DNA from 2 places in the Bradyrhizobium sp. HKCCYLRH1030 genome. Region 1 is predicted to be linked to the other one. Evidence: riboswitches for the same ligand, from Rfam matches in the RefSeq annotation. Region 1 holds a riboswitch; the other holds the start of a gene.
The links. Region 1 has a riboswitch for cobalamin ahead of ACQR1E_RS17830 (TonB-dependent receptor plug domain-containing protein). Riboswitches for the same ligand answer to the same signal wherever they lie in the genome.

Region 1 (4,589 bases):
TCCGGCCGAAAGCCTTGCAGCGGATCACAATCGCGTTGCTGTCGCTCCGGCAATCCGGACAAACGAGCGCGATCGTGTCACAGCCAGAACAGCTTCCGCCTTCAGAAGACTCCATCATCACCGAACTCGAAGAGGCCGTCCGCAGCGGCACCTCGGCGAAGCGCGTCAACACGCTGCGCCAGGTCACCAACCTGTTCCTGCATGACGGCGAACGCCTCAGCGAGGACCAGATCAAGGTATTCGACAACGTGCTGTGCATGCTGGTCTCGCGGGTCGAGACCCGCGCGCGAGCCGAGCTCAGCAAGCATCTCGCGCCGGTCGACTACGCGCCCGTCGAATTGATCCAGCAGCTCGCCCGCGACGACGAGATCTCGGTGGCCGAGAACGTGCTGATGCACTCGAGCCGGCTCACCGAGCATACGCTGGTGGAGGTCGCGGCGACCAAGGGCCAGGATCACCTGATGGCGATCTCCAGCCGTCCGCATCTGACCGAGGCGGTGACCGACATCATCGTCGACCGCGGCGAGCGCCGGGTGATCCGCAAGCTCGCCAACAACCAGACCGCGCGCTTCTCCGAGTCCGGCTATTCCGGGATGATGGCGCATGCCGAGGACGACGACGAATTGTCCGAGATCATCGGGCTGCGCGTCGACCTGCCCACCAAGCACCTGCGCGACCTCCTGCGCCGCGCGACCGAAGCCGTGCGCGCCAGGCTGATGGCCTCGGCGCCGCCGGCGTTGCAACAGGAGATCAAGAAGATCCTCAAGGCGATCGCCGACGTTGCGCGCAGCGACGGCGGCCTGGTCGGGCGCGACTTCACGCTGGCCGAAGAGGCCGTCAAGCGCATGAAGGGGCTGAACGAGCTCAACGATGCCGCCATCGCCTTCTTCGCCGAAACCCGCCGCTTCGGCGAGGTTTCCGCCGCACTCGGCCTGCTCAACAACGTCCCGACCGAGATGATGGCCAAGGTGCTCGAAGGCCCGCGCACCGATATCGTGCTGATCCCTTGCCGTGCCGCCGGGCTGGCCTGGTCGGTGGTGGCGAAAATCCTGACCCACCGGCCGATCAAGCACGCCATCGACAGCGACACGCTCAAGCTCGCGGAACGCGACTACGGCCGCCTGTCGCTCGACACCGCCCAGCGCACGCTGCGATTCTGGATGGTGCACAACAAGGTCGAGAAGTGAGCGGGTGCTCACAAGGCGCAATCCTCATCAGCAACGACTCGCACTCCGCTGTCGTCCCTGCGAACGCAGGGACCCATACCGCGTGATGTGAATTGGCGGAAAATGTCTTGATCGTCGTCCTTCGCCACACGACCGCCGGTGGCTATGGGTCACTGCGAACGCAGGGACGACGGCTATGGCTGTCGCAGGCGGCCGGGCATCACCAAGCCGACCGGCCAGCGTTATCGCCAGGAGATCGCCGGGCGCCGGATTGACTTTGGTGCGCCCGCACTCCTACGGTGATCGCGACGGTGCCCCTCGACCGGGGCTCAAAAGGGAATGCGGTGCCGGATGCGTCTCGCAAGGGACGTGACCGAAGGCCGCAGCTGCCCCCGCAACTGTAAGCGGCGAATCTCACGTCAAAGGCCACTGGGAAATCTCGGTCCCGGGAAGGCGACGTGGAGGTGACGACCCGCGAGCCAGGAGACCTGCCGTCAGCCGTGGTCACACGCGAGGATGCCGGTCGGGGCGTTATTGGCATCGTTTTCAGGCAGGCCTGCAAAGGGCTGCATGAGACCTCGTTCGCGGTGACGTGCCACTGACGTCATGCCGAGGTCCCTCGTGTCTCCCGTTCCCCATGCCAGGCGCAGTCGCGCCCTTCTGTCGTCGTTCTGCGTCCTCTCGTCATTCGCCCTGCTCGGCCCCTCGCCCACAGCAGCGCAGCAATCCGCCTCCCCCGACCTTCTGCCCCCGGTTGAGGTCGACCCGCCGCGCGAGCCGATCGCTCAGAAACCAGCCATCCCCCGCAGAACCGGCGACGCCGCGCATCAGCAGGTGCCGGCGGCAAAGCCGGCCGCGCCAGCCGGAACCCCTGTCGCCGTCAGCCCGACCGGCGTCGTCACGCCAGTGGCCCACGTCGCGAATGCGATCACCGTGATGACCGACAAGGACATCGCCGGGCAGCAGGCCCGCACGGTGCCGGACATCCTGAGCACGATCCCCGGATTGAACGTGGTGCAGGCCGGCGGCCCGGGCGGCCAGACCAACGTCTTCATGCGCGGCACCAACGCCAATCACACCAAGCTCTTCATCGACGGCATCGACGTCGGCGATGTCACCAACGGCAATGGCGCGTTCGATTTCGCGCATCTGCTCGCCGCCGACATCCAGCAGTTCGAGGTGCTGCGCGGGCCGCAGAGCGGGCTCTACGGCTCGGATGCGATCGGCGGGGTGATCTCGGTGATCACGCGCAAGGGCGAGGGCCCGGCGCGCGCGACCGCCTCGGTCGAGAGCGGCTCGTTCAAGACCTTCAACCAGTCAGCCGGCGTCAGCGGCTCACAAAACAATATCAACTACGCGATCAATGTCGCGCATCTGCACGCCGGCGACGTTCCGGTGACCCCGTGGCAGCTGCTGCCTGCGGGGCAGAAGGCCATCGGCAATGCCTACGACAACGTCACCGCCTCGGCCAAGCTGGGCGTCGACCTCAACGAGGCCTGGACGCTGAACTCGGTGATTCGATACACCGACGCGACGCTGCTGTTCACCGGCGACAGCGGCTTTCCGAGCTTTCCCGACGCGGCCCAGAGCAACCACACCGTCCACCAGCTTGCAACACGCCAGGAAGCCGTGTGGTCGCTGCTCGGCGGCCGCATCCGGAACTACTTCGGCGTCAACTATGTGAACGACCGGTCGTCCGACCTGACGGCTGGCAATCCGGTGGCGGCGGTCGCGACCGGCGAGCGCATCAAGTATGACTGGCACGCGGTGACCGAGCTGGCGCCGCATAACAATCTCGTCGTCGGCCTGGAGCAGCAGACCGAGCGGCTGAAGACCGCCGACCTCTCGGCCGAGAATGGCAACAAGGCCGGCTTCGTCGAGCTGCAGACCGAGTTCGTGAAGCGCTGGTTCGTGGTGGCGAGCCTGCGCAACGACGTCAACGACCAGTTCGGCGGCCATGGCACCTACCGGATCGCGCCGGCGGTGATCCTGCCGGTGACCGAGACCAAGCTGAAGGCGAGCTACGGCACCGGCTTCAAGGCACCGACCCTGAGCCAGTTGCACCAGGATTTTCCGGCGTTCAACTTCTTCGCCAATCCCAACCTCCGGCCGGAGCAGAGCACCGGCTACGACGCCGGCTTCGAGCAGCCGCTGTTCGACGATCGTCTCCGCTTCGGCGCGACCTACTTCCACAACAGCATCACCGACTTGATCAATTTCAACGCGACCTTCACCTCCTACGCCAATGTCGGCCTCGCGACCACCGAAGGCACCGAGAGCTTCGTGACCGCTGATCTCACCGACCGGATCTCGCTGCGTGCGGACTACACGTTCACCCGCGCGGTCGATGCGGCCACCGGCCTGCAGCTGTTGCGGCGGCCGAAGGAGAAATGGAGCGCAACCGCGACATGGGGGCCGATCGATGCGCTGACGCTGTCAGCGACGCTGCTGCACATCGGCGACTGGCTCGACGTCAGCCGCGACGGCATGACCACCGGCCTCGTCGCGCCCGGCTATACGGTCGTCAACCTGCGCAGCGACTACGCGCTGTCCGATCAGGTCAAGCTGTTCGGCCGGATCGACAACCTCTTCAACCATCACTACCAGAACCCGACCGGATTCCTCGCGCCGGGCTTCGGCGTGTTCGGCGGCATCCGGGTGGCGAGCTTCGGCGTGCAGTGACGCCGCCGACCAACCTCCCGGCGGCTGACAGAAGCTGCCGAAATGGACTACAATCGCAACAGAAGGAGATGTTCCATGACTCTCGACGTCCTCGCCCGGTCTGGTACCGAGGCTCGCCTCGCGCCCGTTCCGCAACGGCATGCCGCTGCGTTCTGCTTCGCGCTGCTGACAGGGGCCTGCGCGCTGGCGAGCTTCGTGTTCGCCTGCGCGACGCCGTTTGCGGCCTTCGCCGTGATCGCCGCCGCCATGCTGCCGCTGCGCGCGGCGCTGCCGGTGATGCTCGGCGCCTGGCTGGTCAACCAGGGCATCGGCTTCGGCGCCCTGCACTATCCGGTCGATGCCAACACCCTGGCCTGGGGCGCCATGATCGGCGTCGCGGCGCTCAGTGCCACCGTTGTGGCCCGCATGGCCCTGGCGACCTTGCGCACAGCACCAGCGACGGTTGCGCTTGCCGTCGCGCTCCTCAGTGCCTACGCCGCCTATGAGCTGGTGCTGCTGGCCGCCACGCCGGCACTCGGCGGCGCCGCGAGCTTCGCGCTCCCGATCGTCGCCCGCCTCGGCCTGACCAGCGCCGCCTGGCTCGTCGGCCTCGTCGCCGTCAGCGAGATCGTCCGCCTACTGACGCCGGTGGCGTCGCGCCGCGCGGCGTCCTGAACGCGCCGGCGGGCCTTCAACGACCCCAAACAGAAACGGCGGGCCTCTGCCCGCCGTTTTCATTTCTCGGTTTCGCCGCAAGACCTC
Region 2 (4,589 bases), on a different contig from region 1:
TTGGTAATACTGTTGTGAAAATAGGTCGAGCCGAAGCGGATTCGATCTTCGAACAGCGGCTGCTCGAACCCCGCATCGTAGCCGGTGCTTTCCTCCGGTCTGAGGTTCGGATTGGCGAAGAAGTTGAACGCCGCCAAGTCCTGGTAGAGCTGGCTCAACGTCGGGGCCTTGAATCCGGTGCCATAGCTGGCTTTCAGCTTGGTCTCGGTGACCGGCAGGATCATGGCCGGCGCGATCCGATACGTCCCGTGCCCCCCGAACCGATCGTTGACGTCGTTGCGCAGGCTCGCGACCAGGAACAGGCGTTTTGCGAACTCCGTCTGCAGCTCGATGAATCCGGCCTTGTTGCCATTCTCGGCCGAGAGGTCAGTCGTCCTGAGTCGTTCGGTTTGCTGCTCGAGTCCCACGACGACATTGTTGTGGGGGGCGAGCTCAGTGACAGCATGCCAATCATACTTGACGCGCTCGCCGGTTGCGACCGCAGCGGTGGGATCGCCAGCCGTCAAGTCGGATGTCCAGTTGTTGACGTAGTTGATCCCGAAATAGTTCTTGATCCTGCCGTCCAGCAGCGACCAGACCGCTTCCTCGCGTGTTGCGAGCTGATGAACGGTGTGGGTGCTCTGGGCTGCATTCGGGACGCTGGGGAAGCCGCCGTCGCCGGTGAATAGAAGCGTTGCATCGGTGTAGCGAACGACCGAATTGAGCGTCCAGGCCTCATTGAGGTCAATTCCGAACTTGGTCGAGGCCGTGACGTTGTCGTAGGAATTGCCGATCGCTTTCTGCCCCGCCGGCAACAGCTGCCAGGGCGTGACCGGCAAGTCACCGGCGTGGAGGTGCGCGACGTTGACGGCATAGTTGACATTGTCCTGAGCGCCGCTGACGCCTGCCGATTGATTGAATGTCTTGAACGAGCCGGCCTCGACCGACGCCGTCGCCCGCGGCGGGCCCTCGCCCTTTCGCGTGATGACGGAGATGACGCCGCCAATCGCATCGGAGCCGTAGAGCCCGCTCTGCGGGCCTCTGAGCACCTCGAATTGCTGGATGTCGGAGGTCAGCAGGTGAGCGAAATCGAACGCGCCATTGGCATTTGTGACGTCACCGACATCGATGCCATCGATCAGGATTTTGGTGTGATTGGAATTGGTCCCGCGGATGAACACGGAGCTCTGTCCACCTGGTCCTCCGGTCTGCACGACATTCAATCCGGGAACGGAAGCGAGGACGTCGGGCACGCTGCGGGCCTGCTGCGTGGCGATGTCCTTCGCCGTCACGACCGTGAGCGCATTCGCCACATTGGCGGCAGGGGTCACGATTCCGGTTGGGCTGACGACGAGTTGTGCGTTGGCCTGCGCGCGAGCAACCGGGACCTGCGATGGGGCCGCAGCTGATGAGCGTGCGCGAGAGGTCTGGGACTGGCGCTGCATCGCGGGCTTCGGTACGGGCGGCTTGCGCGGCGGATCGACCTCGACGGGGGGCAGCAGGCTGGGAGAAGCGGATTGCTGGGCGCTGCCCGGATCCGCGTGGAGCATGGCGATGGACAACAGGAGCGTGGACGACAGCAAGCCGGCGCGATGGCGCCGGACGACAGACAGACTTGAGAACACGAGGGGACCTCGGCATGACGTCAGTGGCACGTCACCGCGAACGAGGTCTCACACCGGACAATGCTGTCCGGTGTAAAAACGATGCCAATGAACGCCCCGACCGGCATCTTCGCGTGTGACCACGGCTGACGGCAGGTCTCCTGGCTCGCGGGTCGTCACCTCAACGCCGCCTTCCCAGGACCGAGTGTTCCCAGTGGCATCTGACGTGAGATTCGCCGCATACAGTTGCGGGGGCAGCTGCGACCTTCGCACGACCCGGAAGGATCGTATCGGCACCGCATTCCCTTTTGAGCCCCGGTTAAGGGGGCACCGTCACATTCAGGTTACGGGCCGATGGTCGTCGATGTCAATCGATATGAACTGCGGCGGTCTCGCGGACCACGAGTGTAACCAATGCGGCGCGTCGGGCGACAGCGAAGCGGATCATTTTTCGACTATCCCCGCTCCAAGGGCCGCGTTTATATTCGCGCCACCGTTGCTTGGCGTGCCACCCGGTGCGTCCTCGGTAATTCCGACTCAGGATTAAGGAGCTCCTCCGTGGCAACAGCGGCGTCACTTTCGGGCACTCTGCCCTCAGCCATTCCCGTCCGCGAGATTCTGCCATGGGCGATCTTCGGCGGCCTGATGCTCGTTCTCGGCATCTATTTTGTCGGCGTCGAAGAAGGCGCAGCCGCTGTCTTCAACAGCATGTATGTCCATGAATTCGTCCATGACGGACGGCATCTCCTCGGATTTCCGTGCCACTGAACCGCGGGCTCGGCTGCGCCGGAGTTGCTCGATTGCGCGCCGGCCTTGAGGACAATTGTCGTGTTTCCTCTGCTCTGAGAGAAGATCGATGACGGGGCGGTTGCTCCTGCGCGGCATGCTGGCCGGCCTCGTGGCCGCCTTGCTTTCCTTCGGCTTTCTCAAGCTGGCTGGCGAATCATCGGTCGACCGCGCGATCGCTTTCGAGACCATGGTCGATGAGGCAAAAGCCAGATTGAGCGGCGGGGAGGCGGCAGCCAAGGGGCAGCCCGCGCCTGCCGTCCTGGCCGAGCCCGAACTGGTCAGCCGTACGGTACAGGCCGGCATCGGCCTCTTGACGGGCGTCATCGTCTACAGCACGGCGTTTGGTGGCCTGTTCGCGCTCGCCTTCGCGTTGGCCTTCCGGCGTATGGCCGATATCGGCCCGCGGGCGACCTCGGCCGTACTTGCGGCGCTTGGCTTCGTCGCCGTCTACGCTGCGCCCATGCTCAAATATCCGGCCAATCCGCCATCGGTCGGTCTCGCCGAGACCATCGGGATGCGCACAAGTCTGTACTTTGCTCTTATTTTGCTATCGCTTGCTGTGATGATCGCCGTCGGGATGCTGCGCATCCGCCTGCTGCCCCGGGTTGGCGAATGGAACGCGGCCTTGATCGCGGCCGGCGTCTATATCGCCATGATGACGGGCATCGGTCTCGCACTGCCTGATGTGAACGAGGTGCCGGAGGAGTTTCCGGCCACCGTGCTCTGGCAGTTCCGAATCGCCTCACTCGGCGGGCAGGTCATCATGTGGGCCACGCTCGGATTGCTGTTTGGCTTTCTTGCCGAACGACTCATTGCGCCGCAAAGCGCGCGTGCTTGAGCGGCCGCGGCAATTATGACGACGCGCCTGCATTTGATCTGCACGGCGGCTACCGAGGCAACGTCGGCAATTGCCTTTGCGGCTAACGAATCGATTGATGCGCGCGGCCGAGCCAGCATCGCCAGGCTAGGGGACTGGCTCCCGTCACATGACATCGCCTTGCGCAGCCCGGCCCGCTGCGCCGCAGAGACCGCCGAAGCCCTGACACTGCAAGCCAGATTGGAGCCCGCGCTGCGCGACTGCGACTTCGGCCACTGGACGGGACGATCGCTCGCCGAGGTTCAAGCTGAGACGCCGGAGGCGGTCAGGGAATGGTTGCAGGATGCTCATGCAGCTCCTCATGGCGGTGAGTCCTTCATGGACCTGATGACCCGCGTCGGCGGGTGGATGCAGAACATGCTCGCTTTCGAAGGCTCGGTCCTGGCGATCACACACGCGCTGATCATGCGCGCTGCAATCGCGCATGCCATCGGGGTGGGCCCGGAGCTTTTCCGGCACATCGACGTCGCACCGCTGACGCGCGTGAGGTTGTCGGGCATGGGCGGACGCTGGACGCTCGCTGCGCTCGTGCCGTTGAAGGACAGCTGATGGCGGCGTGTCGTACAAAGCAGGCGCTCACCGAAAAGCTCGTCGTCATGCTGATGGCGGCCTTGATCATCGCGGTCGCGCCAGCCCAAGCCCATCATATGCCAAAACCAGAAGGGACGCAGCTCGGCCATTCCGTTCCGGCCATCGGTCATGGCGAGATGCTGGTGGTCGCGCGCTACCGCTCCGCCATTCTCGACCTGGCGCAACATCAGATGCGGACAGATCCAACCATGCGACGGCTAATGGGCTACGTCAGCCTGCAGCATTTCGCCTGCTGGTGGGGCCTCGTTCCCGGCAGCTTGACCGACGAAGCGAGCCCATTCAACGAGTGCAGCCATGCCGACATGGCTGGCACTCGCGCACTGCTCACGCACCTTTCGACGATGCCAGGCGCACAGTCCCAGGCTCGGGCGCTGGAGGAGCGCATCGCGTCCGAGATCGCCGCCGATCCGGCCTTTGCCGCGTTATGCTCGAACAGCGACGAGACATTCGATAGCGGCGTCATCATCGGGCCGGAGTGGCGGATGGCTCCATCCCACATCCCCACGATTCTGACTGGACTGTCTCTGCTGGTTCTGGCGGCAGCCTGTGTCTCGCTGCTGGCACGCTGCCTGCGCTCTGAAAATCCTTCGGCCGCTTCCGCGGCATAGGGAGGGGCGAGACTGTCGCAAGTCCTGATCGCGCAGGGTCAGGTGGCAGATGGCCGCGCGAAGTGGTGAGCCGCTAGCTGCGCAAGATCTCGCGCTTGGCTGATTGTTCGGCAAAGACACGGGTGTTGACGTAACCGTCAG

Region 2: linked by a shared signal. The riboswitch ahead of ACQR1E_RS09490 (TonB-dependent receptor plug domain-containing protein) and the one ahead of ACQR1E_RS17830 (TonB-dependent receptor plug domain-containing protein) in region 1 are both predicted to bind cobalamin.

Annotation. Positions count from the first base shown of each region.
Region 1 is NZ_JBNPUY010000005.1:446,056-450,644, reverse strand. It holds gene ACQR1E_RS17835 (DUF2336 domain-containing protein) at 75-1,187, shown strand; cobalamin riboswitch at 1,459-1,676, shown strand; gene ACQR1E_RS17830 (TonB-dependent receptor plug domain-containing protein) at 1,788-3,848, shown strand; gene ACQR1E_RS17825 (hypothetical protein) at 3,924-4,502, shown strand; gene ilvC (ketol-acid reductoisomerase) at 4,588-4,589, opposite strand, start outside.
Region 2 is NZ_JBNPUY010000002.1:890,443-895,031, reverse strand. It holds gene ACQR1E_RS09490 (TonB-dependent receptor plug domain-containing protein) at 1-1,529, opposite strand, end outside; cobalamin riboswitch at 1,718-1,933, opposite strand; gene ACQR1E_RS09485 (CbtB domain-containing protein) at 2,142-2,351, shown strand; gene ACQR1E_RS09480 (CbtA family protein) at 2,440-3,210, shown strand; gene ACQR1E_RS09475 (histidine phosphatase family protein) at 3,226-3,798, shown strand; gene ACQR1E_RS09470 (hypothetical protein) at 3,798-4,448, shown strand.